2 regions of the Synechococcus sp. PCC 7336 genome follow, and region 2 is predicted to be linked to the other one. Evidence: predicted binding sites of a transcription regulator. Region 2 holds the regulator's gene; the other holds the start of a gene.
What was found. The regulator HrcA, encoded in region 2, represses chaperone genes, less so after heat shock. The targets are predictions, from matches to a motif close to TTAGCACTCNNNNNNNNNGAGTGCTAA.

Region 1 (15,719 bases), 530 kb from region 2:
GGCACCACAGCCCCCAGCAGAATCTATTTCCGTGCTGATGTCAATTCAGCTCGGAATGTCTGTCGATCGGATCGGGCTTCTTGCCGACATCCCACCGGCAGAGATCCAAACGCTGTCTGGAGAGAACTCGAACTCCCGAGCAGATCGGAGCAAGCACAAATTACATATTCGCGCCGCCCACAACCTCCAGAATCTCCTGGGTAATACTCGCTTGACGAGCCTTGTTATAGCTCAAATTAAGCGTTGAAATGAGCTCTTTAGCATTATCGCTGGCATTGTTCATGGCCGTCATCCGACAGGCCAATTCACTCGCTGCCGACTCCTGCAACGCCCGCAAAAGCTGGCTTTCGGTGTAAAGAGGCAAGAGAGCATCCAAAATCTGTGTCGGAGCCTGTTCGAAGATCGTGTCCTGAGGGGCGGGGGACAGGTCAACATCAACAATATCGCGCTCGACGGTAAATTTCCCCTGACGAACCAACATCCTGAACACTTCATCCTGCTGGTTTTGCAACACCTCGACAGACATCGGCAATAGCGTCTGTAAGACAGGGCGAGAGCTAATGAGCGAGACAAAGCGAGTGTAAATCAACTCGACTCGATCGATCTTGCCCGCAACAAATGCCGCCATCAGCGAATCGGCAATGTCACCCGCTTCAGAAGCGATCGGGATCTGCTCTAGGCCGATGAAGGTTTTAGCCGGAGTAACACCGCGACGCTTGAAATACTGCACGGCCTTGCGACCGACTAAAAAGTACTCGCACTCAATCCCCTCATCCGCCAACTCCGCAGCCCGCTGCTCGGTTTTCTTGAGGACGTTGATGTTGTAGGCACCGCACAAACCGCGATCGCCCGACACCACCAACAGACCCACCTTCTTGACAGGGCGCTGCTCCAGCAGGGGCAGCTCCACATCCTCCATTTCCAAGCGCGTCTGCAAGCGGAAGAAGACCTGTGCCAATCGATCGGCAAACGGACGAGATGCATTCACCTGCTCTTGTGCCCGCCTCACCTTAGCCGCAGCCACCAACCGCATTGCTTCGGTGATCTTGCGAGTGTTTTTGACAGACTTAATGCGATCGCGAATAGCCTTCAGATTCGACATGACAGGTCTTCCTGATAGGTAACAAATTAGGCGGTTGAATGATTGGAGGGTTAAGCAGCCTTTTCGGCAGAGAAAGCCTGCTTGTAATCGGTAATGGCCTGTTCGAGCAGTTCCTTTGCTTCGTCAGTCAGCTTCTTCTCTGAAGCAATGACTTCGCCAAACTTGGGCTGACTGGTGGACAGATATGAAATCAACCCCTGTTTGAAGTCGACCACATCGCTCAATTCAATATCGTCCAGATAGCCATTGGTACCGGCATAGATGACGGCAACTTGCTCGGACACAGACAGCGGAGAGTACTGGGGCTGCTTGAGAATTTCCCGCAGTCGCTGACCGCGAGCCAACTGAGCTTGGGTAGCGGCATCTAGATCGGAGGCAAATTGAGAGAAGGCTTCCAATTCGCGGAATTGAGCCAACTCCAAGCGAATCTTGCCAGCCACCTTCTTCATCGCTTTGGTTTGAGCGGAAGAGCCTACCCGACTGACCGAAATACCGGCGTCGATCGCGGGACGCAGTCCGGCGTTGAATAGGTCGGCTTCCAAAAAGATTTGGCCGTCGGTAATCGAAATTACGTTGGTGGGAATGTAAGCGGACACGTCACCCGCTTGGGTTTCGATGATCGGCAGAGCCGTCATCGAACCGGCACCCAATTCGTCGCTCAACTTAGCGGCACGCTCCAACAGACGGGAATGGATGTAGAAAACGTCGCCGGGGTAGGCTTCGCGACCGGGGGGACGGCGCAGTAGCAAAGACATTTGACGGTAGGCCACAGCCTGTTTGGACAGGTCGTCGTAAATCACCAGGGTGTGCTTGCCTTCGTACATGAAGTGTTCGGCGATCGCCGCACCCGTGTAAGGAGCCAAGAACTGCAGTGCTGCAGGGGCATTGGCATTAGCGTCCACCACAATGGTGTAGTCCATCGCGCCCTTATCTTCCAGAATGCCCACCACCTGCGCAACCGTAGAGGCCTTCTGGCCGATCGCCACGTAGACGCAAATCACGTCTTCGCCAGCCTGATTGAGGATAGTATCCACCGCCACGGTGGTCTTGCCCGTCTGGCGATCGCCAATAATCAACTCCCGCTGGCCGCGACCGATGGGAATCATGGAGTCGATTGCGGTAATTCCCGTTTGCAGGGGCTCGCAGACCGATTTCCGCGCAATGATGCCGGGGGCAGGAGATTCCAGGAGGCGGCTGGCAGAACAGTTGGGCTCGGGCTTGCCATCAATGACGCGGCAGAGGGGATCGACCACGCGGCCAATCAATTCGGGACCGACCGGAATCTGAGCAATCTTGCCCGTAGACTTAACGGAACTCCCTTCTTGGATGCTGCGACCAGCTCCCATCAGTACTGCGCCCACATTATCCTCTTCTAGGTTGAGGGCGATGCCGACGGTGCCGTCTTCAAATTCCAGCAATTCGCTGGCCATAGCTTTGTCGAGGCCGTAGATGCGGGCGATGCCGTCGCCGACTTGCAGCACGGTACCGACATTGGAGACTTGAACTTCTTGGTTGTACTGCTCGATCTGCTGCTTAATAATGCTGCTGATCTCGTCGGGGCGAATCGTAGCCATAATGTCCTCTTCAAGAGCTAGGGGTCAACATAGTTAGGGGTCAACACAGTTAGAAATGTGTGAGAAATATAGTTAAGAAAGCTGGTAGGCCAAGCGGCGCAACTGACCGCGCAAACTGGCATCAATCACCTGAGAGCCAACGCGGATAATGACGCCCCCAATCAGTTCGGGGTCCACCTTTGCCTGCAGCTCTACGCCTTCCGCTTGGGAAATCTGCCTGACGCGCTCGATGACGGACTGTTTTTGAGCATCACTCAGCTCGGTTGCAGAGGTCACTTCAGCCAAGGCGATTTTCTGTAGCTTGCGCTGCAGCGCTAGATAGCCATCGCAGACCTGGCGCAGAAAGAAAATGCGGCGGCGATCGGCCAACAGGTTGAGGATATTCAGCACGAATGGCTGCACCTTACCTTCGAATGCTTGTTGTAACAGGGATTTCTTGTTGTCAGTCGGAACCAGAGGATTTCCCAAGAACGCTTCTAGCTCGGAACTGGCATCGAGCACAGAGAGGATGCCGCGAGCGTCTTCGCCAAACTCGTTCACGAGGTTTTGTTCCTTAGCGATGGAGAGCATGGCTTCGGAATAGGGCGCGGCAATTTGTTGGGCAATATTGCCAGACATCTTACTGTCCTCCCAATAACTGAATACTGCTGTCGATCAAGCGGGACTGAGCGTCGTCGGTCAAGCGGCTCGGTAATTCGCGCTCGACCTCTTCGAGGGCTTGTTTCACCACTTGGCGGCGCAGTTGGGCAATGACGCGATCGCGTTCGGCAGCAATTTCTTTATCGGCAGCAGCCCTGAGCTTTTCGATGTCGCCATCCACCTTGCCGAGAATCTCGGCACGCAAGGCAGCAGCCGTTTCTTTCGCTTGCTCCAGGATGGTTTCTCCCTTTTGCTGAGCCATGGCAAGATTTTGCTTTTGTTGATTGAGCTCTGCCAGTGCTTGCTTTTTGGCCTGCTCTGACTCTTCAATCGCCTTGACAACGGCAGACCTGCGCTCGGTCAAAATATTTGAGATCGTGGTTCGACCCAGATAAATTAGCAGGCCCAAGATAATAGCAATATTAATGATATTGCTGTCGAGAATATCGAATTCCAACCCAAATCCAGTAGATGACGCAAGCAGCATCCTCAAGTCTCCTATTTACTTATGCGGCACCTAACAACTTTTCAGTCACCTGACTGCTCAAGTCAGTCACCTGAGCTTCTAAGACTTCTAGTGCAGCATTCTTCTCGGCTTCAATCGCCTGCCGAGCTTCTTGCACTCTGGCTTGGGCTTCTTGCTGGGCGGCAAGCACTTGTTGATTGCGCAGTGCAGTCGCTTCGGCTTCTGCATCCGAGATCAGGGATTGGGCTGCCAATCGAGCTCGGGCAGCTTCCTGTTTGTATTTCTCGGCCAAAGACTGAGATTCCGCCAGCTTTACTTTCGCATCCGCTGCCGTGTCGCGCACGTAATCGTTGCGTTCGTCGATTGCGTCTGTCAGAGGGCCGAAGAAGGTTACTTTCAAAACCGCCATCAGCAGTAAGAACTCGGCCACAATAATCGGGAGTGTGGCGTCGAATCCAAACAGACTGGCTTCCTGTTCGACCGCTTCAGTTGCAACGATTAAAGACCAGTGAATCATGTTTTTCGAGGGCACTAAAGTTGCTAGGGAAAGGGCACCCAGAGACGATCGGCCGAGGCCCAGCCTCTGGGTACCGGATAGGGCGAAATCTAAGCAAAGGGGTTGGCAAACAATAGAACCAGAGCCACAACCAAGCCGTAAATGGTCAGTGCTTCCATAAAAGCCAAGCTGATCAGCAGGGTGCCGCGAATCTTGTCCTCTGCTTCAGGTTGGCGAGCAATCCCTTCTACAGCACTGCCGGCTGCAGTACCTTGACCGATACCGGGGCCAATAGCACCAATACCAATTGCGAGAGCAGCAGCGAGAACGGAAGCAGCAGCAGTCAGTGAATCCATTAATGGTCTCCTTACCTTCAATTGCGCGCGAGCGCTGATAGGTTAATGTAACGTGGTCGGAATTGTTAGCAGAGAGCACTAACAAACTTGTCGGGGGAATGGATGAGAGAACGCCAAGTCGATCGCGACAGTCTCATCTAGTCGTGGTGTTCTCCACCGTGTCCCTCCAAAGCTTCCCCGATATAGTTGGCACTCAGGGTCGCAAAAATCAAAGCTTGAATGGCCCCCGTAAACAGGAAGAGAATCATCAGAGGTACCGGAATGAAGAGAGGTACCAGCAAAACAATCACAGCGATAACCAATTCCTCAGCCAGAATATTTCCGAACAGGCGGAAGCTGAGGGAAAGGGGCTTGGTCAGATCTTCCAGGATGTTAATGGGCAGCAGAATTGGGGTGGGTTCGATATACTTTTTGAAATATCCGAAGCCTTTTTTACGAATTCCGGCGTAAAAGTAGGTCACGCTCGTCAACAAGGCCAAACCCAATGTGGTGTTGATGTCGTTGGTGGGGGAAGCAAGTTCGCCTTCCGGCAGAGTAATAAACTTCCAGGGGAAGAGGTTACCCATCCAGTTGGAGACAAAGATGAACAGGAAGAGCGTGCCGACATAGGGCACCCAAGCCCGATATTCTTTTTCCCCAATTTGGGATTTCGCTAACCCTTGAACGAACTCTAGGGTGTATTCCAAAAAGTTTTGCGGTCCGGTCGGAACGCGCTCGATGCTGCGGGTACCCCAGAACACTAAGCCGAGGATGATAGCGATCGCAATCCAACTGCCGATCAAGACCTGACCGTGGATCGTATAGCTTCCCAGTTGCCAGTAGAGATGGTAGCCCACTTCGAGTTCGGCAAAGGGCAAGAGCTGGGATTGGAGGACAAAGTCAATCATGGAATATCGGACTTCCGAGACGGGACCAGCGTTTGAATTGCATACACAAATAAGGCCGCTTTGTAGGTCATGAACCCAAAGAAGATGGGTAAAACCTCAAGGGATTCTACGCGAGTGGCAACAACAATTAGGGCAGCGAACAATACGAGGCGATTGGGACCCCCCAACCTTCGATTTGACGGCCCCAACCGAGCCACGCCTTTAGCCAACATCCGAAAATAAACTAAGCCAAAGACAGCACCCAGCCCGTAATTCGCGACTATATTGAATGGGTAAATCCAAGCAATGGATAGGGCGATAACAATACTGCAAGCCAACGTCGTGACTAGCAGTTGCTGGGTAAGTTGGCTGTATTCTCCCCCCGCTTGCATCCGATCGAGTGGCGGTGCCGTTTCGGAAGGAGACTCGGTCGAACTGGCATCCGCAGATATCAGTTCGGGCTCAGCCTCGATAGATTCAGAGTGACTCATATATCCACTCAGACCTACTTTGATGAGATTTCGGAGATGAGATTTCGGATTTGCCCGAGAGAAAACAAATGACTCTAGAGCAGCCGACCCCGTTGCGATGCAACGGTCAACTCGTGCCAGAAGAGCACGGCGACCGCTACTTAACATATCACAATAAGTATTTATGCTTACTGCAAATGTCGAGCGATGATGCCTCAAACGATCGCAATCTCCGATTTTCATCGCTGAAACCAGATGAGCAATCGGCTCAATCCCTTGTGTGGCCTAGTAGCGCGAGATTGGCGTTAACGCTTCAATAGGAGTTTATCATCAAGCGGGAGCGGTCTACGTCCGAATCAAAAGAATTCCTAAACTACACATTGAGTAAAGTTTCGTGTCAAAAAAGACTGTCATCTTAGCGTTTGCTTCAAATAGCTTCAAGCAGCAGCACTTGCGATCGCCACAGTTGCATTAACTCTTCTGCCGTGGGAGGTTCGTCGAGTGCGGCACGGAGCTCGGCTACAGTGCGCTGGCCGTCTGCCGCTTGCAGAAAAGCGTAGGCTGACTCGGAAAGTTGGACCGATTCGAAATTGTAGTTGAGCAGTGTCGTACCGGGCCAATACCAGAGACAGGGACTGCGGTGGGCGATCGCCGCTTTCGAGTTCTCTGCCGTCCAGTCGAACTTCGGTAGGGGGGGCTTGGCGAGATAAAACTCATAATGGGCATTGACGGGATCCAGCAGTTCCACTAAGCGGTATTGCTGCTGGCGATCGAGCTGTTGGGCTCGGGCGAGTAATTCGGGGCGATCGCCCAGCAGGCGATCGAGATTCCAAAATTGGGGATTAGAAAAGCGGACGAACTCCAAACCGGAGGTTTCGATCCAGGCAAACAGACTATTGCAGTTATAGTCCACCTCTTGAGGGTGGAGGTACATGTCGGCAAAGTTTTCATCCGCTCGATTCTCGCCCGCCCAGCGTGCTTTCTCTTGAGAGACGATGCGGTTGTTCTCGGGCAGGATCTCGAAGAGTTGGCGTCCGGCCTGCAAGCCGGCTTGCAGTTGCTCCACCGTCTCCATGTTGGCGGACTCATCCCCTGCCACCAACAGTCGCAGGGCTTGCTGCATCAGGCGAATTTCCCAGCGGCCCAGCTCGCCGTAGACAAAGACGTGCATAATGCCGCCGGTCGCCAACTTGTCTGCCAGTGCTTTGAGACCAGCAGTGGGGTCGGGCAAGTGGTGCAGGACGCCGACACAGTTAATGAAATCAAAGCTGCCGGGAATTTGCTCTACATCGTAGAGACTGAGGTGGCGGAATTCGACCGGGGGAGACCCGGACTTGTGGCAGCGCTCTCGGGCGATCGCTAGGGCATTGGCACTCAGGTCAATGGCCCATTTTTCGGCCTCGGGATTCTGGTGAGCGATGTATTCGGTGCCGCAGCCAGAGCCGCAGCCCGCATCCAGAATGCGCGGTTTTTTTGGATAGGGATAGCCCCCCGTGCAAAAGGAATAGGCTTGGGGCCAACTCCAGCGCCAGTTAAAGCCTGGAGGTTCGCCCCCCGCAATCGGCTCGCCGGGGAAGGGAAAGCGATCGTAAAGTTGTTGCACTCGGGCGGTGACGCGATCGGCAGAGTCTGGGGGGGCGGGATTGACCATGGGGATTGAAATGGGGTAGACAAAATGTGCTGCACGGAGGAGTGGGCGCAGCACATTGGAGATTACCATTCGGGCTTTCACCAACGGTGTGAAGCCTTATGAATTGGCAGGGCTCGACAGCTTAGTTGGGGCTGCTAAAGGGATTGTCGTAGGGGGTATCCACAAAGCCCAGTTCGAATAATTGATTGTAGGCCCGTACCCCCAAGTCGCGGGTGGGGCCTTGACTGGAGATGACTTGTACGAGCTGGGCCACGGCTTCTTCGGCTTTGTTATCGGCACGATAAACAATGGCCAATTCAAATGCCACTTCATCCCGCGACTGGGCTGCCTCGCGAGCTAAGCCCCTGAGAGAATCGGAAATGCGATTGTCGATACCGGCAAAGCTGCGGGACAGCTCTTGGTAGTAGTTGGAGCGGGTATTAAAGGCGTTAAATGTCTCCTCTAGCAGCTCTGCTGCTCTAGCAAAATTCTGCGCGTCTGTGGCGGTGTTGGCCTGCTCTAACAACAGCTCCGCCCGTCGGAAACTGAGGTTACTGCCAGCTTGTTCGAGGGCACGAAATTGTTGGGGATCGGGAATTTCTTCCGCTTGAGCGAATAAGACTGGCGAGGCGGAAGGGGGTTCGACATCTGCCAGTACCTGCGCTGCCGACGTGCTCCAGCCCAAACTGACAGTGGCAGCGGCGATCGCGATCGCCATGTGGCGAAGGGGAGTGACTGACAAGTGAGAACGGGATCTATTGGCTGCCTCGCGACAGGACTCTAGCAAACGCATACGAAACTCCAACCGTTATGTGAACGCTTCAACAAAAACTTTTGGGAGGGGGACGCGATCGCCATCGCTCGGGCATCGGCCTTCTCTAGCAATCCGTATCCTATCATCCAGTTTCATTCCGGGCTGCTGCGATCGCGCGGGTGTGTCAGCGGCACGAGACAACCGCCGAAATCGCTAGCGATTTCGGCGGTTATGTACCATCTGGCGGGCAGCCGCTCAACCGGCAAGACCGAGGAGAACGGCTCGTGCGCAGCTCGTACCCGTCAGGCCGATTTACATCATGCCCATACCGCCCATGCCGCCCATGCCGCCCATACCGCCCATGCCGCCCATACCGGCGGCAGCGTCAGCACCCGCAGATTTGGGCTCGGGCTTATCCACCACCAAAGCCTCGGTGGTGAGCACCATGCCCGCGATCGAGGCTGCGTTTTGCAAAGCCGAGCGGACTACTTTAGCGGGATCGACAATGCCGTTAGCAATCATATCGACATAGGCGGATTGCACCACGTCATAGCCAATGCTGGCGGCCTGCTCCCGCACTTTCTGAGCGATCACAGAGCCTTCCAAACCGGCATTTTCGGCGATTTGGCGCACGGGGGCTTCGATCGCCCGACCGACGATATCGGCACCGATTTGCTCTTCTTCACTCAAAGAGCCTTTCACTTCGTCCACTTGCTTGCTCAGGTGCAGCAGCGTGGTTCCGCCGCCGGGAACAATGCCTTCTTCAACCGCAGCTTTGGTGGCATTGAGAGCATCTTCGATGCGCAGCTTGCGATCCTTGAGCTCGGTTTCGGTGGCTGCCCCCACCTTAATTACGGCTACACCGCCTGACAGGCGGGCGATCCGCTCCTGCAGCTTTTCTTTGTCGTAATCGGAATCGGTTTCTTCCAACTGCTGGCGCAGTTGAGCGACGCGCTTCTCGACATCAGCCGAAGTATCTCCGCCAGCCACAATGGTGGTGGTGTCTTTGCTAATGCTGATTTTGCGGGCGGAACCGAGCATGTCGAGATCGGTACTTTCCAGCTTGAGGCCAATTTCTTCAGAAATGAGCTGGCCGCCGGTCAGGACCGCGATATCCTGCAGCATGGCTTTGCGGCGATCGCCAAAACCAGGAGCCTTGACCGCTGCAATATTGAGCACGCCCCGCAAGCGATTGACGACGAGAGTCGCCAGTGCTTCCCCTTCAAGATCTTCCGCAATCACCAGCAGAGGCTTGCCAGCACGAGCTACTTTCTCCAACACTGGCACGAGCTCTTGGATATTGGAGATTTTTTTATCGGCGATCAGCAGCAGGGCATCCTCAAACTCAGTCACCATGCGCTCGGAATCGGTGATGAAGTAAGGGGAGATATAGCCGCGATCGAACTGCATCCCTTCCACCACTTCCAGTTCGGTATCGAGGGATTTGGACTCTTCAACCGTAATCACCCCATCGCGACCGACGGCATCCATCGCTTTGGCAATCATCTGGCCAATTTCTTCATCGTTACCGGCAGAAACGGTAGCGACTTCGGCAATGGTTTTCGATTCTTCGACGGGCTTGGCCAGAGTGCGAATGCCCTCGACCATAGCCGTGACGGTTTTGTCAATGCCCCGACGCAGGCTCACCGGATTGGCTCCCGCTGCAACATTTTTCAGACCTTCGCGGATCATGGCTTGGGCCAAGACAGTGGCGGTGGTGGTGCCGTCACCGGCAACGTCGTTGGTTTTAGAGGCAACTTCGCGGATGAGCTGAGCGCCAGTGTTTTCCAGTGCGTTTTCCAGCTCGATCTCTTTGGCGATGGTGACGCCATCATTGACGATTTGAGGCGCACCGAATTGCTTTTCGAGCACGACATTGCGGCCTTTGGGTCCGAGGGTAATGCGGACGACATCGGCCAGTTGATTGACGCCTTTTTCCAGTGCTCTGCGTGCGGATTCGTCAAAAACTACTTGTTTAGGCATGAGTAATGTCCTGTGGTATCGATGGGGAATGTCGAGCTGTCAGCAGAGACAGCCATTCGGCCGAAGAATCGCGGTTTGAATGGGGTAGGGATTTATTCCACAACTGCCAAAATATCTTTTGCCGCCAGCAGAATGTGCTCGGTATCTGCCAACTTGAGTTCGGTTCCAGCATATTTGCTATAGAGCACTTTGCTGCCCACGGCGACTTCTGGGGGAACGCGATCGCCTTTATCGTTGAAGCTGCCGGGGCCGACAGCGACAACTTCACCCACTTGGGGCTTCTCTTTCGCCGCATCGGGCAGCAGGATGCCTCCAGCCGTCTTTTCCTCTTGGGGGGCGACTTTGAGTAAAACGCGATCGCCGAGGGGTTTGAGGGTGGAGGCAGACAAACTCAGACTAGCCATACTAGCAGGTGTTCCTCTTGGGTTTCAGTTCTGGTTTACCGGGCTGGACAGTACTGGTGACGACACAGATCGTCCCGATTAGCACTCTCCTGCTCCGAGTGCTAATGGTAGCTCACCCCCGCTAGCCAGTTCAACCGGATCGAGGCTAAGCCTAGGGTGCGAATATCCGCACCCCGAGAGCTTTTAGTGTCATCAATAGATCGCTATTGCGAAAACCGATCGCGTTGTTTCCGCATCCAGCTCCAAGCACCGCTAGCTAAGGCCCCCGCCATAATCAGCCCGAGGATGGGCTGAAACAGAGGTTGCCACAACTGCATCCACAGGTCGTATCCCAACGACATCCCTGCAAACGCCCCAGCGACAGCAACGGCAAACCAGGCAAAGCTGGCTAACGCGGCAAAAATAGCGAAACTGAGAATGCGATCGATCGCCTGCTTAAGGGCTTGCATGGGCCTGTGGGGAATTCAAATCTACAGACACTTGTAACATTTCCCGCAACAACTGGCTCTGCAGTTGGCGCACTGCGTAGATATCCCAGCCCTGGTTGAGCAGGACAAAATAGGTGCCGTCTGGCAGCGTCCCCGCCAATGTGGTGACGCTGTTGAGGGTGCCGGTTTTCGCAGCAATACCGTGGGGAACATTGCGGTTGGAGAGGGTACCGGGATCGATCCCGGAGACCGGCAGCCAATCGTGCAGGCTTAAGCCACCCGCTGCCGCTCTCTCGTCCAGGGCCTGCAAGATGGCCACAACAGCTCTGGCAGAAAAGCGATTGTCCCGTCCCAAGCCGGAGGCAGTCACCACCTGCATTTCGCGGGCGGGCAGGTAGGGGCTCACTTTGTCCGATAGCACCGAGATGCCCCCCAAACGATTGGCTAACATATCGGCCATAACGTTATTGCTGTAGGTGTTGAGGGCTTTGAGAATTTCCGTCAGCGATCGCGAGGGATGCTCGAATAGCGGCTGGGCTTCTGGGGGCAGGGCCGCAAGCGTCTGAATTCCCCCAGAGAAGCTGACTGCAGGAGCGCGAACATTGGCGCGATCGCTGGCCCATTGCTGAAACTGATGGCGCGCTTCCAGGGGCCAGAGCGACTCGTGCATGCCCCAGCGCAAGAGCTCGGCGGAGGTGGACAGATTGGGATAAAAGTTCATGTAGAAGGGGGTCACCACCTGAAAATCGCCCGCGATGTGGCGAATGCCCAACGCGCCAATTTGCGATCCCAGCTCAAAGCTGTCTTCCCAAACAAAATAGGGATCGCCATCCCCCGCCACAATCAGGTCGCCGTACAAAACATCCTCTCGCAGCTCCCCGGTGGCATAAATTTTGGTCGTAAACCGATGGTTGGGCTCCCACGTCTCCAGTGCCGCTAGGGAGGTGGCCAATTTGGTCACTGAAGCGGCAGGCAACATCAGAGTCGGTTGATGAACCGCCAGTTCGCGCCCGCGAGCATCCACAAACAGCACCCCCTGCCAGGTGCGATCGAAACCGCGAGCCTGCAGGCGATCGAGAAACCGATTGACCGCAGCTCGATATGCTGGCGAGACGGGGGGCAAGTCCTCTGCCGAGACACTTGGCGGAGACACCAGTCGCTCTACCGTCGGTTGCTCTGCCGGTGGGAACTCTGCCGATCGCACCCACGGCGTTGGCGATGCCCCCCACCCCAGTAGTCCTGCAACTGCGGCCAAGCCAACGCCAACCGTTCCTATCCATATCCAGCGCATATCTGCCTCACCACCCCGAATTGCCCGACCCATATCTGAATTGACTGGACATCCCCCATCGTTGCTGAATGGCAGGGGGTTGCGTCCGGCGTCAATTGTCTTCCGTTGCTGCGCAACCAATCGCGATCGCTACTCTAATCTGAAGATAATTTTGTCGCACCGAGTTTATCCTCGATCGCCTGCAAGCGCTTCTGAAGTTTGCGAACGGATGCAGCCAAATCCGGCAGTTTCCGCTGTACGGCTACTGTGCGTTTCCAATCGCGCGCTGCTTGGTGGGGATAGCCACCCACAACTGTATCCGAGGGCACGTCGGTGGAAATGCCAGTTTGGGCGGCAGCGATGACGCGATCGCCCAATTCGATATGGTCCGCCAGTCCCACCTGTCCGGCTAGCAAGACATTTCGACCCAACCTCGTTCCGCCCGCAATGCCCACTTGAGCGCACAGCAAGGTATGGGCTCCAATCGTCACGCCATGCCCCAACTGCACCAGATTGTCAATTTTAGTGCCTGCACCAATGCGAGTTTCCCCCACTGCCGGACGGTCGATCGCCGCGTTTGCACCCACTTCCACGCCGTCTTCCAAGACCACCCGTCCCGCTTGTAGCATCCGGTACCAACTGCCATCCGCTTGGGGCACGTAGCCAAACCCATCGTCGCCAATACTGGCGCCGCTGTGGATGATACAGCGATCGCCCAATTGGGTGCGCTCGTGCAAGACGCAGTTGGCCAGCAAGACGCAGTCGCTGCCAATCTCTACACCGGGATAAAGGGTGACATTGGCATGGATCTGGGTGCGATCGCCTAGCTTAACGCCGGACATGATCGCCGCATTGGCCCCAATGGCTACCTCGGCCCCTAACTCCACATCGGGGGCAACAACAGCACTGGGGTGAACGCCTGCCGCAGCCTGGTAGGGGCGGTAAAACCACTCGATCGCGCGGGCAAAGTCCAGGCGAGGATTGGGCGATCGCACCACCGCCAGCTCTGCAGGCACGGGGCTATCGAGGGCCACAAGGACAGCACTGGCCCGAGTTTGTTTGAGTAAGGGCAAATACTTGGCTTCACTGACAAAGCTGAGATCCCCCGCTCGGGCTGCCTCTAGAGCTGCAACACCTCGAATCTCGATCTCCCCCGAGCCTTCGCAATCACACCCCAGACGCCTTGCAATCTCTGATAGCTGCACTGCCACCTCCCACGCTTCAACGAGCAACGAGTCAATCTCAATCGGATTCTAGCGGCAGATCGCGCAGCCATACGAGCTAGGAAAGAAGCCTCTTTTCCTCGGGAAGAGACTGGTCTAAAATCAGAAATTTGTCAAAATTTTGCCGCGATTGAGAACCTTACCTAAAGGATTTGAAGGCTGTTTAAGCAGTGTAAACATAAGGGCACAAACCCCTTCATATCCCGTTACGTTCCTCAGGAAGGCGCAGCCGCCATGATAAAAGTAAGAAATTCAATATACCGATATTTGTATTTACGTAGCTCTTTATTGCCATTTATGCAACTCGCACTAGACATGTCTCTAGACAGTTTATGACCATATTTGTGGGTAACTTGAATTATACTGCCACAGCCGAAGACCTAACTGGGTTTTTTAGTCAGAAATGGGAAGTTACATCTGTCAGTATTCCCATCGATCGCGAGACTGGAAGGGGACGGGGTATAGCCTTTGTCAATCTCGCCAGCTCCGCTCAAGAAGACGAAGCGATTGAAACAGCAAATGGGACCGATTTTATGGGCCGTCCGCTAAGGTTAGATAAGGCAAAGTCTCGGCAGTAATACCTTCAATCGCCTTTATTTTTGAGCCGAACGATTCAGTCAGATCGCGTCGTAATTGTTTGGGTGAATTGATGGAACTCGCAGCCAAGTCTCTCCCCTTTATGCGGCTTGGAACCGATATTGTCTATGTGCCTCGAATCCAACAAGCATGGGAGCGATTTGGCGATCGCTTTTTAGCAAAAGTCTATACTTCGGCAGAACGGGATTACTGCTTGCGCTCGGATGCCCACACCCTCCACCGTCTGGCTGGGCGGTGGGCGGCGAAGGAAGCTGCTGTCAAAGCAATGGGAACGGGCTGGAGAGGTGTGGGCTATACCGATGTGGAAATCTGTCGGGCTCAATCGGGGGCGCCCTCCATCCAATTGCACGGGCGGGGAATGGAGGTGTTGCACCAGTTTGGCTTCCAGGCCGAGCAGGTGGCTTGGCAGGTGAGCTTTACCCACGATCGCGACTACGCCTTTGCAACGGTTCTGTTGGTGGCGATCGCCTAGCGTCAGCCCATTCTCTACGTCATCGGCTGAGGCTGCAGGGCGAGGACGGATACCTTGCCCGCCACTGTTTTGGCAATTTGGGTCAGGGCCAAGGCGGAAGCGGAATCGGGATTGGAGACGGCGATCGGTAGACCGCGATCGCTCTGTTCCCGCAGGGCTATCTCCAGCGGAACGGTCCCCAGCAGCGGCACATTCAGTTCGCCAGCCGTTTTCTCGCCGCCCCCCGAACCAAACAGGTCGTAGCGCACATCCGGTCGATCGGGGGGGATAAAGTAGCTCATATTTTCCACGATGCCGATGATGGGCACCCCCAATTGCTCGAACATTTTGAGGCCCTTGCGGGCATCGTGCAGGGCAACGGTTTGGGGGGTGGTCACGATGACGGCACCGGCAATCGGAACCGCTTGGGCTAAGGTCAGTTGAGCATCTCCCGTGCCCGGCGGCATATCCACAATTAGATAATCTAATTCCCCCCAGACCGCGTCGTACAAAAAGCGACGAATGATGCCGTTCAGCATGGGGCCGCGCCAAATCACCGGCTGATCGCGATCGATTAAAAAGCTCATGGACACGAGCTTGACCCCGTGGGCCTCAACTGGATGCAAGCGCTCTTGCCCTTGAGGGGTTTTCTCCACCTCCACTGGCTGTCCCTGCACCCCCAACATCAGCGGCATATTGGGACCGTAAATGTCGGCATCGAGAATGCCCACTCGCGCCCCCGTTTGAGCCAGCGCCACTGCCAAATTGGCAGATACCGTACTCTTGCCCACCCCCCCTTTGCCGCTGGCCACAGCAATAATATTGCGTACGCCGTCTATCCCCTGGCGATCGGGCAGCCCCACCGATTGCGGCGTCTCTGCCGTCACCTCCACATCAATTGCGTCCACCGGCCCCAGAGTGCGAATGGCATCTTTGCACTCGTCCACGATGAATTCCCGCAGGGGGCAAGCTGGTGTCGTCAGCACGAGGGTAAAGGCGACATTCTGCCC
Region 2 (16,223 bases):
GCGCGATCGCCTGGCAGCTCAAATCATTGACAATCTAGGCTCCCCCGACATCATCGCCTTGCAAGAAATTCAGGATAACGATGGTGAAAACGGCGGCAGTAACAGCCTGGTTAGCGATGCCAGTCAGACGCTGCAGGATTTAGTCGATGCGATCGCCGCTGCCGGTGGCCCCACCTACCAATTCTTCGATGTCTTCAATGCAGCGGGGGTGGGTAATGAAGGCGAGTTCACCGAGCTCCAGGGGGGCGTTCCAGGCGGCAACATCCGCAATGCTTTCCTCTACAACCCCGACCGAGTCACCCTTGAAGGGATGGATGCTCTGACGCCAACTGCTTTGGCAGCGGCAGGGGTCAGTAATCCCGATGCCTTTGCCGGTAGCCGCGTTCCGGTTGTCGGGACCTTTGGCTTCAACGGCGAAACCGTGATGGTAGTCAACAACCACTTCTCCTCCCGATTTGGCTCCACACCGATCTTTGGAGGACCGCAGCCCTTCGTACAGGCGGGCGAAGCTGCTCGCGAGGCTCAGTCTCTGGCGAACAATGAATTCGTTGATTCCCTCCTCGCCACTGACCCCGCAGCCAACATCGTTGTGGCTGGCGACCTCAACACTTTCCAGTTCACCAACGACTTAGTCGAAATCTTGCCGGGAACGGGTGACGAACGAGTCTTAACGAACTTAATCTCGCAAGCTGAAGCGGACGGAGATGCTTACACCTTCATCTTTGATGGCAACAGCCAAGTGCTCGATAACTTCTTTGTCACGGACTCCATACTTGAAGGGGCAGAATTCGATATTGTCCACGTCAACAACGACTTCACCCGCGATGACGATGCGATCGAGTTTGACGATGTCCTTCCGGCCAGCGACCACGAACCCCTAGTGGCCCGTTTAGATCTATCTGCGGACCCCGTGGAGCCCGCTAACTTCACACTGCAACTGCTGCACGCCTCCGACCTCGAAGGGGGCGTCGATGCCATTTCCGCCGCCCCGAACTTTGCCGCTTTGGTCAGTGCTTTCGAAGCCGAATTCGAGAACACCATCACCCTCTCTGCGGGCGATAACTTCATCTCCGGTCCGTTCTTCAATGCGGCCTCCGATCCGAACGCGTTCAACCCCATCTTTGAAGGGCTATACAACACGATTCCGATCTTCGATGTCGATGGCGACGGCACCCCCGCAGCCCTAGTGGATGTCTCCGCCATCCCCGATTCGGCAGACACCGATGGCAATAGCTTCTTAGACAATGGCGAAATCGATGCCTTCCTGCTCGATCCGACCCAAAATACGGCAGGTCTAACCGCTGCCGATGTCTACGTGACCGACATTAATGGCGATGGCGATCCCGACTTCTTTGACGAGATTGACAACTTCCAAGGTCGAGTAGACATCACCATCATGAACCTGATTGGGTTCGATGCCTCTGCTCTGGGCAACCACGAGTTCGATCTCGGCACCGACACCCTGGAAAACATCATTAATTACGACTCAGAAGAAGGGAACAGTCTGTCTTCCACTGGCGAGGCATCCATTCTGGCGGCCTTCCCCGATCTCGTAAACTTTCTGCAAGAAGTTGACTTCCCGGGCATTCAGTTCCCCTATCTCTCCTCCAACCTCGACTTCTCTGCCGACCCCGAAATTGGCAATCTGTTCACTGACGAGATTCTACTCAGCACCGAATTCGCCAGCGACCTGCTGTCGGCGCGGGCCAATCCAGCCGATCCATTCGAAACGGCTGCCGATAGCAACGATGACAGGATCGCGCCTTCGACGGTGATTGAAGTAGGCGGAGAGCTGATTGGTGTTGTCGGTGCCACCACGCCGCTGCTGGAGAGCATCTCCTCCCCCGGCTTAGTCGAGGTATTGCCTAGCTCCGACGCGATCGCCGAACTAGCCACCATCATTCAGACAGAGATAGACGAGCTATTGGCCTTTGACGACGGCTCGGGACGCAGTCTCGATAAGGTGATTTTGGTCTCTCACCTGCAACAGTTTGCGATCGAAGCCGAGCAACTGGCTCCTCTCCTGTCTGGCGTGGACATCATCGTGGCGGGCGGTTCCGACCAGATTGTGGCAGACCAGGAGGATATCGATCGCGGCTTGCAACCGGGCGACACCATCGACAACGTGTTCGATATCGACCCCGACACCCCTAGCGTTCAACCGGGCTATCCCTTCGTCACCTCCGATGCCGACGGCAACCCCGTTGCCGTGGTGTCCACCGATGGCGAGTACAGCTACGTGGGCCGTTTGGCGATCGAGTTTGACAGCAATGGCAACATCATTCCCGAGAGCGTTGACGAAACCGTTAGCGGTGCTTTTGCCACAACCGATGCTGGGGTTATCGCCCAGTTCAATCAAGCTGGAGCGCTGACTGACGCAGAAGCGCTGGAGGCAGCCTTCGCCGATGGCACTTCTCAGCAAGTGGTGCAGGATCTGGTCAATAACGTCACAAACGTTGTCAATTTGCAGGATGGCAATATTGTCGGTCAGTCAGATGTCTTCCTCAATGGTGCCCGCTCCTCCGTCCGCAACGAAGAAACCAACTTCGGCAACCTCACCGCCGATGCCAACATCTTCGTCGCCCGCGAAATTGAGGATATCGATACTTCCCCTATCTTGGTTTCCATCAAGAATGGCGGCGGCATCCGCGACATCATCGGCTTTGTGGGCCAGCTCGACGACGGCACTGTGGTGCAAACCACCACCCAGGCCAACCCTGCTGCTGGCAAAGAAGCAGGCGATGTGTCTCAACTGGATATTGCCAATACCCTGCGCTTCAACAACGGTCTGGAATTAGTCACCCTGACCTCCGAGCAGTTGCTCGAAGTGCTCGAACATGCGGTGGCTGAGTCTCAGCCGGATATGTTCAACGAGCCCGGACAGTTCGGCCAGGTGGGCAACATCCGCTTCAGCTTCGACCCCACCCAAGCGGCTCGCAGCTTCGATCCCAATACCCTCGAACAGATTACAGCAGGCGATCGCATCCTCAATGTGACGGTGTTTGACGAAGCCACGGGCGAATTTGTGCCGGTGGTAGTCGATGGAGAAGTGTTACCGAATGCTCCCGCTGCCATTCGGGTGGTCACCCTCGACTTCCTGGAAAATGGCGGCGATAGCTATCCGTTCCCCGTCTTCGAGGCATTGGACCCCGATTTCTACAACGAAGTCAATTTGGAAGCAGAGTTTGCGGCGCTGGCGAGTGGCAGCTTCCAAGACTTGGCGGACTTTGCCGATGCTGGCTCCGAGCAGGATGCCCTCGCGGAGCTCTTCTTTGCGGAGTTCAACGAAGATCTGGGCGGCTCTGCGTTTGGTGTGGAGGATACTTCGGTGTCAGAGGACGAGCGCGTCCAAAACCTGAGTTTCCGGGAAGATACTGTGTTGCCATCTCTGGCCGTTCTAATCGGCACAGATGGCGATGACATCTTGCAAGGGACTGCCGATGGCGATTCAATTTTCGGCTTAGCTGGCGACGACATTATTAAGGGTCGCGCTGGTGATGACGAGCTCTTTGGAGCTGACGGCGACGACTTCCTCAAAGGTGACTCGGGCAACGATACTCTCCTCGGCGGCGCTGGCGATGACGATCTCAAAGCTGGCCAAGGCGATGACGACCTCCAAGGGGGAGGTGGCAATGACGACCTCTTCGGTCGCGCTGGCGATGACACCTTGGTTGGCGGTGAGGGAGATGATGACCTCTTCGGTGGCGGCGGTGCCGATACCCTCGAAGGGGGTGGCGGCAACGACGACCTCAGAGCAGGTGGCGGTGCCGACACTCTGTATGGGGGCGAAGGGGATGACGATCTCATCGGCGGCGGCGGTGCCGACACCCTCATGGGGGGCAGTGGCAACGACGACCTCTTCGGTGGCGGCGGTGCCGACTTCATTGCTGGGGGCAGCGGTAGCGACGATCTCTTCGGTAACGGCGGTGCTGACACCCTCATGGGGGGCGGTGGCTCCGATCGCCTGAATGGCGGCGGCGGCAACGATACGGCTGATTTCAGCGACATTCCCGTTGGAGTCACGGCAGATCTGGCTGCTGGCACTGCCTTTTACGAGCCTGCACCCGATGTACTGATTACGGATACTTTGAGAAGTATTGAAAATCTCACGGGCACTGTCTTCAATGACAATCTCGCGGGCGATGCTCGTGCCAATATCCTCAACGGAGTTGGCGGGGCCGATGCCTTAACGGGCGGTGCTGGTGGAGATACCTTTGTCTTAGGCGACGAGTCAGGGGCGTTCTACGCTGAGGCGGGTACGGCTGACGTGGCCGAACTGACAGATTTTGCGACGGGTGAAGATCGCATTCAGCTCTCGGGCAGTCTTGGCGATTACGCTTTCTTTAGCTTGGGCAGCGGTCCTGCCACGGCTATTGCGCTCGATGATGGCAACGGCAGCTTTGACTTCCTGGGCGACGAACTCGTTGCCTTTGTGGGCAATGGATTTGAGCTGACTGACTTGGCTTTTGTCTGAGTCTCTGACCGCTGATTGAAGGTATTTAAACTTAACCCCAGCCTCACTAGAGTAGGCTGGGGCTTTTTTGGGGGCGATCGCCCAACGCCTTCAGAAAACCAGGTTGCTCGGATGCGCTTTTCGCCGAGGGAATTTCGGCTCAAAGCTGTTCCAGCAGGGAGTTCGCTGCCCGATCGCCACTCTGCATAGCCCCTTCAATACTGCTTTGGCAAGTGTATTCCCCTGCCAGGACGAGCCCTGCCATAGCGGAGCGAGGGGAGGGTAAGCGATCGTGCAGGCCGGGGGGTTGATCGAATTGGGCAAAGGGGATGCGGTATTGCCGCAGGTAGCTCAGGCGATCGCCATCTAGGTGGGGAAACCAGTCGAGCAATTCTTGACGGCAGCGCTCGGCTAAGCGATCGGGGGTGGATGGCGGATTGCCCAAGACCGTCACCGACAGTAGGTGTTGGCCAACGGGGGTGAGAGCAGGGCTGACATTGCTCAGTTGGATGCAGTGATGGATGGCAGTCTCGGGTGTCTTGGCGCTGTTGAGGTGGATGGCGGTTTCCGCATGGGCGGAGATAGGGGTGCTGAAATAGAGACAGGTGACAGCGCGGGGTGTGGTAGGAATGGGGCGATCGCCGTTTAGTCGAGGAACGAGTCGCGCCGCTGCAGTGGCCTCTGTCGCACAAACCACAAACTCAGCGGCCAAGGTGCTGCCATCTCGTAGCTGAACTCCCGTAACGCGCTCCCCCTCGATCGCAATGCGTTCTACCGTAGCGTTACAGCGCAGTTGCCCGCTGGCGAGGTGGCTGGCAAGCTGGTCGGAGATTGCCCCCATTCCCCGTTTGGGAGTCGCGATCGCCCCTTCAGATAGCATCTTGAAATAGAACTGGAATAGACGGGCACTGGTTTTGAGTTCTGGGTCGAGAAAGATGCCGCTGTAGAAGGGATAGAAAAAGTGCTGCAGGATTTGTGGGGAGAAGCCCCACTGCTGGAGAAAATCTAGGGTGGAGAGATCGGGCTGCTGCCAAATGGCTTCGATCGAACTGGCGAATAATTGAGCTCGCAGTGTCAATATGCGAGCTTTGTCCCCCAGCGTCAACAGTGGATTGGCTAGCGATTCGAGCAGAGTGGCGGGAGCCCGGAGAGGGTCGCCAATGGGATAGTGGCGATCGCCCCGCACGAGCACCGCCCCCGGACTGTAGTTGCACAGTTCTAAAGCCTCGAGATCGAGATGGCGACGGACCGCTGGATAGGCGGAGAACAGCACCTGGAAACCGCGATCGAGCTGAAAGCCATTGACCTCATCCGTGCGCACTCTGCCGCCTGCGCGATCGCTTTGTTCGAGTAAGACAAAGTCATTGCAGCCGTTTTCTTGCAAAACCTTGGCGCAGGTCAGTCCCGCTAAGCCCGCTCCGACAATGGCGATCGTCTTTGTCATCCCATCCCCTCATATCTCTCAGGCTCAGTTGTACTGCACGGAGGGGAATTGCGGGCGGCTGGCGATCGCCAGCCGCTAAATCGAGGGAGCGACTTTGGTGCGAATGGTACTCTCTAACTGCTCGCGAGTGATATTCGTCCGCCGCAAGTTACACCCAGACAAATCTGCCCCCGCCAAATTGGCTCCGGCAAAATTAGCCTCCTGCAGATTGCAATCGCGCAAGTCAGCCCCCTGCAACTGCGCCTGACTCAGGTTCGCCCCCTGCAAACTCGACCCCACCAACACCGCCCGTCGCAAATCAGCCCCTCGACAATCGCAGCCTCTTAAATTAGCCGCAGATAGATTCGCCTCGCTCAAATCGCTACCGATTGCGCTGGCAGCACTCAGATTCGCAGCATGTAGGTTCGCGCCGTACAAATTGGCTTGGCGCAAATAGGCTTCTCTGAGATCGGCGCGATCGAGATTGATGCAGCGCAAATAGGCTCCGTACAGCAGTGCTCGCCGCAACGAAACTTGAGGAAAATCTCGCTCCCCTGTCGCAAATCTCTCCAAAACTTCCTCGGCACTCGCTCGCTGCCAGCCAGACTCTGCCGGTTTATCGATGGCCATTCTCAAGCGATCGCGATCCACCGGTATCGCCTCATCCGAGCGCACGCTACCATCCGGCATCACAGTCTCGCGAAACTTAGCCCCCTCCGAGCTCGCACGGGCCAGTTTTGCCTTTGTCAGGATGGCGTTGGCCAAATCGGCATCGTTCAAATTCGCGCCTTCCAGGTTGGCCCCCGTCAGATTGGCCCCTCGCAAACAAGCCATACTCAGATCGGCATCGCTGAGATTGGCACCCCTCAAATTACAATTGGCCAGATTGGCATAAGTTAAACTCGCCTCCGCCAAATTAGCCTGATTGAAATCGGCCCCTGCCAAATTAGCATGTCCCACTTTAGCGCCTTTCAGGTTCGCCTCAGTTCCCATTGCCCGCACTAAATTGGCTTCGTAGAGATCGGCCTCCATCAGGTTGGTGCGCTTGAGAACGGCCTCCTGCAAGTTGACCCCGCTGAGATCGCTGTTACGCAAATTGGCTTTATAGAGGTCTGCATGGGAAAAGTTGGTTTCCCGCAGGCTGCAGTGACTCAAAAAAGTGGTGGTGAGAATAGCATGGCTGAAGTTGGCTCCAGTCAAATTGGCTGAAATCAAAAACGAACCGGTGAAATCCACATAGCGCAAATCAGCTTCTACCAGTTGCACCTCGCGCAACTTTGCCCGCCGCACCCTCGCCTGCGATAGCATTGCGTTGTTGAGATTGGCACGATACAGATCGCTTTTGTACAGATCCGATTCACTCAGGTTGGCTCCGCTGAGATTGGCATTGTGCAAGCTAGACCGAATCAGCGCAATTCCCTGCAGGTGAGAGTCGGGCAAGTTTGCCTTATTGAGCTCGATGCCTTCAAATTTGCGGCGGTCGGCAGCATACCACTGCAATAATTCCTTCGCTTCCATGGACTCACCCTAACTGCTTTGAACTCACCCACCCACTGCCCGAACCGAAAATACTGTCAAATATTATCGCTTAGTTTATCGAGTTACACGCGAAGAATCAGTATTATGACGCTACATCTTTATATTTTAGTGTATTAATTGATGCTCTTGAGCTGCGATCGGCAGATTCAAGTTGAATTCACACTGTTGAGTGTGTTTGAGAGGTGATGGGCTGTGGCTTTAACCGAGGCGATCGCCCGCTCGTAGGGCAACCGGGTCGGCCCTAGCAGGCTGACGCTGCCCATTGCCCAACTGCCGCAAGAATAGCCAGTCGAAATCAGGCTGCACTGTCGCATCGGTTCGAGGGGGTTTTCGGAGCCGATATAAACAACGACGCGATCGGGGGACGTGGGTCCCAACACCGGCCACAATTCCGACTGATTTTCTTCGAGTAGCTGCACCACATCCTGGATCTGGTCGGTTTGAGCAAACTCTGGCTGGCGCATCAGGCCCGTCATCCCCCCCACAAAAACTTGGCCGATCGCCGGTCTCAAGTGATTGTGTTTGAGCACATCTAGCAACTGCTGGAGCCAAGCTCCATAAGAACGGAATTGGCGGTTGAGTTCGGACCAGTCAATATTGAGGATGTCGTAGAAGGTTTTGCCCCGCAATTGCAGGTTGAGGAAGTTGTTGAGCAGTTGCAGCTCCTGTTCCAATTGTTCGATCGCATCCGGCTCGGTTCGGCGATCGTCATTCACAGGCGATAGGGGGGCAATGGTATGTCCGAGGGGAGAGCCCAGCCCTGTCTGGGAATCGCTTTGTAGGTTGAGTAAGACGGAGTGGCTCTGGTAAGAATCGGTCACCAAAATCGCCATAATGCGGTTGCGATCGACTGCCACCAGTTGTAGGTGGCGGATGGTGGCGGTGTCAGTTGGGGGAGCGGTGACGAGGGCAATGCAACCACTCAAGGTGGCCAAAATTTGAGTGGCTTGGTGCAGTAGGGTTTCGAGATTGTCGTTCAGTTGCTGGCCGAGGCGATCGGAGAGCACTTGCAAGAGTTGCTCCTGCAGGTCGGTGGGGTCTTCGATCAAGTCGTCAACGTAGACGCGATAGCCGTTATCGGAGGGAATGCGTCCGGCGGAAGTGTGGGGTTGGAACAATAAGCCGCTGCGCTCTAATACCGCCATGACATTGCGGATGGTGGCGGTGCTCACCCCCAAGTCGTAGGATTGGGCTAAGGTTTTGGAGCCCACAGGCTCTGCCGTGGCGATATAACTGCGAACCGTCGCCCAGAGAATATTTTGCTGTCGGGCATTCAAGTTAATTTGCATGGGGATCGTTGTACCGCATCGAGTGACTTCGGCTGTATTGCTGTACCTACGTGTATCCCACAGGTTGAATTCAGCGTAGCGCAGCCAGTTGCACGATCGCTAGTCTTCCCTGAAGTTACTCCCGCTATCCGTTCCAATCGACCTTCGAGCGATCGCCAACCTACCGCTAATTTTGGCGTTTGGGGCGTTCTCCCGGTTAGGATCGTATCGCTGACGCAGTTGCCGTTTAGCCAACTTAACTCCTGTCCTGACAGTGCTTATGCGCATTTTCCTCAAATCCAAGCTTCACAAAGCAATAGTGACTGAAGCGAATTTGGCCTATACGGGCTCCATCACCATCGATAAAGCCTTGATGGAGGCTGCCGATTTAGCTGAGTACGAGAAGGTATTGGTGGTGGATAATACCAATGGCAATCGCTTGGAGACTTATGCGATCGCGGGCGATCGCCATTCTGGCGTCGTCTGTATGAACGGTGCTGCCGCCCATTTGGTTCGGGCAGGGGATGAAATCACCATCATGTCATTTCACCTCCAAGACAAGCCCACCCAGCCGATCAAGCTCTTGCTGGATGCCAACAATCGCATTTTTAAAAATCTAACTCAGTTAGAGTTGGTCCGATAGCGGCACCCCGTCTAAGCAGAGACCCGTAGTTTTGAGAATGTGTCTATTAGACCCTTTCACTAGCGCTGTGGTTCGCTGCGCTAAATGCCTGGATTACCCCAAAAAAAGCCCCTCGCTTGAGGGGCGATCGCGCTTCAACGAGTTGCATTGACTTACACGTCGTAGTAGAGGGAGAACTCGTAGGGGTGAGGGCGCAAGCTGAGGGGAATCACCTCGTTGTCCAGCTTGTACTCGATCCAGTTGTTGATGAAGTCCTCGGTAAAGACGCCGCCTTCCAACATGAAGGCATGGTCGCTTTTGAGGTTCTCCAACGCCTCCGAGAGGGAGCCGGGAGTGGAGGGAATTTTTTCCAGTTCTTCGGGGGATAGATCGTAAATATCGACATCCAAGGGGCTGCCGGGATCGATTTGGTTCTTGATGCCGTCCAAACCAGCCATCAGCATGGCAGCAAAGGCCAGATAGGGGTTGCTGGTGGCGTCGGGGCAGCGGAATTCCAGACGCTTGGCCTTCGGATTGGAGCCAGTAATCGGAATCCGCACGGAAGCAGAGCGGTTGCCCTGCGAGTAGGCCAGGTTAACCGGCGCCTCAAAACCGGGGACCAACCGCTTGTAGGAATTGGTGGTGGGATTGGTAAAGGCGAGTAGGGCAGGAGCGTGCTTGAGGATGCCGCCGATGTAGTGCAGGGCCATCTGGCTCAGGTTGGCATAGCCGTCACCAAAGAAGAGGGGCTGGCCGCCTTTCCAGAGGGACTGGTGGGTGTGCATGCCGGTGCCGTTGTCGTTGAACAAAGGCTTGGGCATGAAGGTCACCGTCTTGCCGTGCTTCTTAGCCACATTCTTGATGACGTACTTGTAGATCATCAAGTAGTCTGCAGCGGAGATCATATCGGCAAACTTGACCCCCAACTCCGCTTGACCGCCTGTGGCCACTTCGTGGTGGTGCTTTTCGATCGGCACCCCTAGCTTGCCCATGGTCAGTAGCATTTCGGTGCGAAGGTCTTGGTAGGAGTCGGTGGGGGAGACGGGGAAATAGCCTTCTTTGTAGCGGGGCTTGTAGCCTAGGTTGCCGTCCTCTTCTTCGCGACCGGAGTTCCAGCGACCTTCGATGGAATCCACATAGTGATAGGCACTGTTTTGGGTTTGGTCGAACCGAACGTCGTCAAAAATGAAGAATTCTGCTTCGGGGCCAAAGTAGGCGGTATCGGCAATACCAGTGGAACTGAGATAGGCGATCGCTTTAGCGGCGATGCTGCGGGGGCAGCGCTCGTAAGGCTCGCCAGTGCGGGGCTCGCTAATGCTGCAGGTGAGGCTGAGGGTCGGAACTTCGGTGAAGGGTTCGAGCCAAGCGGTGTTGGGGTCGGGCACCATCAACATGTCGGATTCGTTAATGGCCTTCCAACCGCGAATACTGGAGCCGTCAAAGGCCAAGCCTTCCGCGAAAGTATCGGTGTCTATTTGATCGACATAGAAAGAGCAATGCTGCCAGGTGCCGGGTAGGTCGATAAATTTCAGATCGACAATCTGGACATCGTGCTCCTGAATCAGGTTCATTACGTCTTGGGGTGATGCCATTCGCGTCTGTCTCCTTTTAAATACCTGAATTTGTTCCTAGACGCCCCGATTCAATCGCTTCAAGAATACTGGAGCACCGGAGTCAATAGAGCGTCAGATTTTGCTCACCCGATCCTAGAGAGCCACCTACCCCTGTTTTGTATCTAGCAATACCAAAAAATCCGTTCTGCCTTAAGTGAATCTGCAGATACCTTCGCCCCCACCTCAATGCACCGAGTGGGTTGCTGTAAAGGTGCAACCCACTTGACGGAAATGACAAAGCTTCGCAGACGGGACAATGCGATCGTATAAAATAGCGCTCTATACTTTTCCGGCTATTAACGCGCTCTCCAAGATTGCTTGCGCCGCTAAGTTGCCTGAAATCGTTGCCCCTTCCATGCTGTCAATGTAATCCTGCATGGTGTAGCTACCGGCGAGGAAGAAATTGGGCACGGGGGTTGTTTGGTCGGGCCGATAGGGGTCCATTCCCGGCCCCTCGCGGTAAAGGGATTGGGCTAGCTTGACCACGCTGAACCAGGTCACATTTAAATTGCGGGCCGAGGGAAACAGATCTCGAACCTGCTGGCTAACCTGCTGGGCGATCGCCTCATTTTTCATGGGCACAAACCGATCGCCGGGGGTGAGCACCAATTGCAATAGCGAGCCTTCCCCCTCTTTGTAATAAGAGGACGGACTGGTGAGGGCGAGATCGGCAAAGCAGGAGAAATCGGCGTCGGCGGTGTAAAGCAGGTTATCCAGCCCGATGGCAGACGCCTGCTCGGCTGCCGTTTTCGCTTCCCCCCGCAATTCCGTCACCCAGCCGTCAAATCGCAGTTGGACGGTCACCACCGGCACGGCCTCCAGTTTGTAAATATTGTCGAACTGAGGCCAGCGACGCCAGTGGGGGGGCAGTAGGCGGTGGGTGCCGGGAATAGCCGCCGCGCAGACATAGGCATCGGCAGTGACTGTGTCCCCGTCAGCGAGTTTCAGACCCGAGACCCTCTGCCGATCTTCAGTTCCTGCCGTCAAGATTTCGCTGACGCCGCGACGGAGATGGAGTTTCGCCCCCCGCGATGTAATGTAGTCCACAATCGGTTTGTGGAGAAATTCGGCAGGAGAGCCTTCTAGCATGCGCAACACCGATGCCTCGGTTTTAGTGGCGAAGAACAAGAAGATGGTCAGCATGCAGCGGGCGGAGATATTCTCGGTGTCGATGAAGCCGAGGGCGTAGGCGATCGGATTCCACATGCGTTTGAGGCTGCCGTTGGAGCCGCCGTGGCTGCGAAACCAAGCGGCGAAGCTGATGCGATCGAGCTCGCGCACCTGCTGCATAGCTCCGTTAAAGTCCACCAAGCCGCGCACAATCGGGCTGGTGCCGAGGGCGATCGAGTTTTGCAGTTTGTCTCTGGCCGACAACTGCGAGGTGGTAAAGAACGCCTTTAAGCCATTGAAGGGGGCTCTGGCAAAGAAGCGAAAATCGAGGGCACCCAGCTCGCCACCGCGATTGACAAAGGTATGGGTGTGTTGTTTGGTCAGGAGATGGTCGAGGGCTCCCACTTTGGCCATCAGTCCAAAGAGGTTGTAGTAGCAGCCGAAAAAGACATGCAATCCCATTTCGATGTGGTTGCCATCTTTGTCTATCCAACTGCCAACTTTGCCCCCCACAAACGGACGATTCTCAAAAATTTCGACGGTGTGGCCCGCTTCCACTAGGTTGACGGCGGTATTCAGACCAGCCAGCCCAGCTCCAACAATGGCGACGTGCATGCGAATTTCCCTGACGTCAACTGTAACGCAATGTAAATCTTCCTCATTCTAAGGCACTAGCTGCGCGCGATCGCGCCAATCTGGGCGAAACAAAAGGGACGCCACAATGCGTCCCTAGTCCGCTGCAATGCGATCGCAAGACAGTCACGAGATCGCACTGAGATTTAGCGCTTGCGCTGAATGGCGAGTTCAGCCTGCCGGAGTTCGCTAGCCACTCGATCGAGCCGGTCTTGACGAATGGGACGAATTTTCTCTTGACGATAGTAAGAGCCCAAGGTGTTGAAGATGGTTCTGAGGGTGGTGTAAGACTGATATCCCTTATAGCGATTGCGGTTGTAGCGAGAGCCAAATGCCTCCATCACCGAAAGGGCCTCTTTGCGCACCTCCGCTTGATTTTCAGCCTCTGGGGGAACGGCGATCGCCTCGCGCAGCACGTCTACCACCACCTGCGCATCGTCATAATATTTACCCGAAAGACGCTCGGTTCCTGGAGTCGAGGCACAGCCGGAGACAAACAGCACTGCCACCAGCAGCAGCGCTACGACTTTAGACAGGAAAATTTTCATGAAAATGTCTCAATGGGGGAAACAGCCTCTATTCAGCATAGGCGAAGACGGACACTTAACCAAGCGCAATCAAATGAAATCAAAGTTAACATTATTTACCCAGCCCCAGCACTAACCTGTTGGCAAACAAGCTTTGCCCCAAGCAGAGAAGGTAGATCGTCTGGGGTAAGTCTCTATTCCGCTCGACTGGACTTAGCCGAAGTGGCCGCTCACATATTCGCGAGTTTCTGCTCGAACGGGATGATTGAAGATTGCTTCTGTGCGGTCGAACTCTATGAGGCGACCGACCCGTTCGCCTTCATCATCGACTTCGGCATTGAAGAAAGCCGTCATGTCCGACACGCGGGCGGCCTGCTGCATGTTGTGGGTGACGATGGCGATCGTATAGTTATGCTTCAGTTCTTCGATTAACTCCTCAATCCGACGGGTGGAAATGGGGTCGAGGGACGAACAGGGTTCGTCCATTAGCACCACATCGGGCTTTACCGCCAGCGTGCGGGCAATGCACAAGCGCTGCTGCTGTCCGCCGGACAGAGCTAGACCGCTATCTTGCAGCTTATCTTTCACCTCATCCCACAAAGCTGACTGACGCAGCGATTGCTCCACCAACTCTGCCAGATCGGTTTTGTCCCCCTTAAACCCATTCACGCGAGGACCGAAGGCAATATTCTCAAACACAGATTTTGGAAAGGGGTTGGGCTTTTGGAAGACCATGCCAATGCGGCGGCGCACCTCCACCGGATCGATCTCTTCTTCGTACAGGTTTTGACCGTGATAAATCACCTTACCCTCGACGCGGGCGCTGGGAACCAAGTCGTTCATACGGTTAAAACAGCGCAACATCGTACTTTTGCCGCATCCCGAAGGACCGATTAGAGCCGTGACCTGGTTTTTGGGCACCGACATATTGACATCTGTCACGGCCAGGTAGTCGCCATAGTAAACGTCAACTTTTTGGGCTTCTAATACGGCTGTGTCTTTAACTTCGGTCGGTGCTTGTGAAGCAGATTGCATCAGATGAGTCTCCGGGAAGGAAGGGAGGTGGGGAATTGAATGACAGTAACGTTCAGCCTACTGACTGTATTTGCTGCGGATAACGATCGCCAGGGCGTTGAGGGACAGCAGCAAAATCATCAAGACGATAATGCCCGCAGCGGCTAACTCCTTGAACACATCCTGGGGCAAGCCCGTCCAGAAGAAGATTTGCAAGGGCAACACCGTAAACTGCGAAGTGAGGCCAAACCACTCTAGGATATTGGGATCGAAGGTGATGAAGGTCAGGGCGCCGAGGACTAAGAGCGATGCAGAGTCTCCGATCGCCCGCGAAACCGCAATAATCACCCCGGTCAAAATGCCGGGTATGGCATTTGGCAACACGTGGGTCCAAACGGTTTGCCATTTGGTGGCCCCCAATCCGTAGGAAGCCTCTCGCAGCGAACGGGGTACCGCCCGGATGGCCTCTCGAGCAGCCACAATAATCACCGGCAGAATCACTAGGGCCATTGTCAGAGCCCCCGCAAAGATCGCCCGTCCCAAGCCCAGCAGTCTGACGAACAGACCGAGCCCCAAAATACCGTAAACCACTGACGGAACCCCTGCTAAGTTGGCGATATTGAGTTCCAGCAGTTGCGTCAATCGATTTTTGGGGGCGTATTCTTCCAGGTAGATGGCAGCCCCAACCCCAATCGGGACCGAAAACAGAATGGTGTAGAGCAGGATGTAAATACTGCCGAGCAGCGGCGATCGAACCCCAGCGGTTTCGGGATTCACCTGCGAAGGGTAGGAGGTGAGAAAGCTGAAACTGAGAAAGGGAATTGCTCGGACGAAGGTCAAGCTCAGCAAGATTAACAGCACAACTAGCCCCGCAAGGGTGCCGATCGCACAGATGAGCGCGAACAGTTGGCCGACTAAATGGCGGCGCTGTAGGTTGGGAGCGAATAGATTTTGCTCTTCGGCAGCGGTTGCCCCGCCCATGGCCTCTAACGGATTGGTCACGATCAGTCGTACTCCTCGCGAATTCGGCTGGCAATAGTGCGGCTAATCAAGTTCATGGCCAAAGTAATGGAGAACAACACGAGACCGACTGCAAACAGGGTGCGGTATTCGATGCTGTCTTGGGGGGCATCGCCCAAGCTGACTTGAGCAATATAGGCCGTCATGGTGGCAATAGATTGTAAGGGGTTCGTTACAATAGCCAGGTTTTCAAGCGCGGTGTCGCCGCTGTAGAGAATGGGTTGCTGACCGGCTGCTACGGTCACAATCATGGTTTCTCCCACCGCCCGCGAGATGCCCAAAATAATCGAAGCAGCGATGCCGGAAATAGCTGCCGGAATCACCACTGTAGTGGCCACCTCCATCTTGGTGGACCCGAGGGCATAGGCACCGTCGTGCAAGGCTCTGGGTACGGAGACGATCGCATCTAGGCTGATGGAGCCGACGGTAGGCAAAATCATCAACCCCATCATGATGCCGGCACTGGCAGCATTAAAAATGGCAGTGTCGGGGAAAATTGCTCGCAAGATTGGCGTGATATAAACCAGGGCGAAGTAGCCGTACACGACAGTGGGAACTCCTGCCAGTAGCTCCACCAGCGGTCGCAGAAGCGTCGCCAGTCGCTTGGGGGCATACAGCCCGAGGTAAATGGCCGTCGCCAATCCTAAGGGGGTGGCCACCAGCATGGCGACCACCGTTACCAAGACCGTACCGTTAATCAGAGGCCAGATGCCAAAGCGCTTGCTGGCAAATAAAGGGGTCCAGCGATTGTCTAGAAAGAAGCGAGAAAACGAAGTGGAAATGCGGGTCCAGAATCGTTCGGCACCGCTGGCGGAGGAGATGTTTTGCTCTAGCGTCGCTCGAAATTCCTCTTGTGACAGGTTGGGAATGGCATCGGCGATGCGTTCGATGGTGCGATCGCGGGTATCGACCGCCTTGCGCAGGATTTCGGAGAGGTCGGCACCGCTGACGCCTGCGTCTTGGGCCAGTTGCCGAGTGGTTTTTTGCAAGTAGCCGATGGT

Region 1: groES (co-chaperone GroES) is a predicted target of HrcA. The motif match lies at 10,819-10,845, and genes of this name have one in related genera.

What each region holds. Positions count from the first base shown of each region.
Region 1 is NZ_CM001776.1:952,691-968,409, forward strand. It holds gene SYN7336_RS04655 (F0F1 ATP synthase subunit gamma) at 161-1,102, opposite strand; gene atpA (F0F1 ATP synthase subunit alpha) at 1,153-2,676, opposite strand; gene atpH (ATP synthase F1 subunit delta) at 2,749-3,294, opposite strand; gene SYN7336_RS04670 (F0F1 ATP synthase subunit B) at 3,296-3,802, opposite strand; gene SYN7336_RS04675 (F0F1 ATP synthase subunit B') at 3,822-4,298, opposite strand; gene atpE (ATP synthase F0 subunit C) at 4,388-4,633, opposite strand; gene atpB (F0F1 ATP synthase subunit A) at 4,771-5,520, opposite strand; gene SYN7336_RS24485 (ATP synthase subunit I) at 5,517-5,990, opposite strand; gene SYN7336_RS04695 (class I SAM-dependent methyltransferase) at 6,397-7,620, opposite strand; gene SYN7336_RS24490 (hypothetical protein) at 7,742-8,392, opposite strand; gene groL (chaperonin GroEL) at 8,666-10,336, opposite strand; gene groES (co-chaperone GroES) at 10,429-10,740, opposite strand; gene SYN7336_RS04715 (hypothetical protein) at 10,944-11,189, opposite strand; gene SYN7336_RS24495 (D-alanyl-D-alanine carboxypeptidase) at 11,176-12,579, opposite strand; gene lpxD (UDP-3-O-(3-hydroxymyristoyl)glucosamine N-acyltransferase) at 12,594-13,670, opposite strand; gene SYN7336_RS04730 (hypothetical protein) at 13,994-14,239, shown strand; gene acpS (holo-ACP synthase) at 14,311-14,730, shown strand; gene SYN7336_RS04740 (Mrp/NBP35 family ATP-binding protein) at 14,745-15,719, opposite strand, start outside.
Region 2 is NZ_CM001776.1:423,217-439,439, reverse strand. It holds gene SYN7336_RS32120 (choice-of-anchor I family protein) at 1-4,474, shown strand, start outside; gene SYN7336_RS02135 (NAD(P)/FAD-dependent oxidoreductase) at 4,614-5,897, opposite strand; gene SYN7336_RS27605 (pentapeptide repeat-containing protein) at 5,973-7,394, opposite strand; gene SYN7336_RS02120 (heat-inducible transcriptional repressor HrcA) at 7,562-8,704, opposite strand; gene panD (aspartate 1-decarboxylase) at 8,964-9,326, shown strand; gene glnA (type I glutamate--ammonia ligase) at 9,479-10,897, opposite strand; gene zds (9,9'-di-cis-zeta-carotene desaturase) at 11,198-12,643, opposite strand; gene SYN7336_RS02100 (hypothetical protein) at 12,808-13,209, opposite strand; gene pstB (phosphate ABC transporter ATP-binding protein PstB) at 13,402-14,226, opposite strand; gene pstA (phosphate ABC transporter permease PstA) at 14,281-15,204, opposite strand; gene pstC (phosphate ABC transporter permease subunit PstC) at 15,207-16,223, opposite strand, start outside.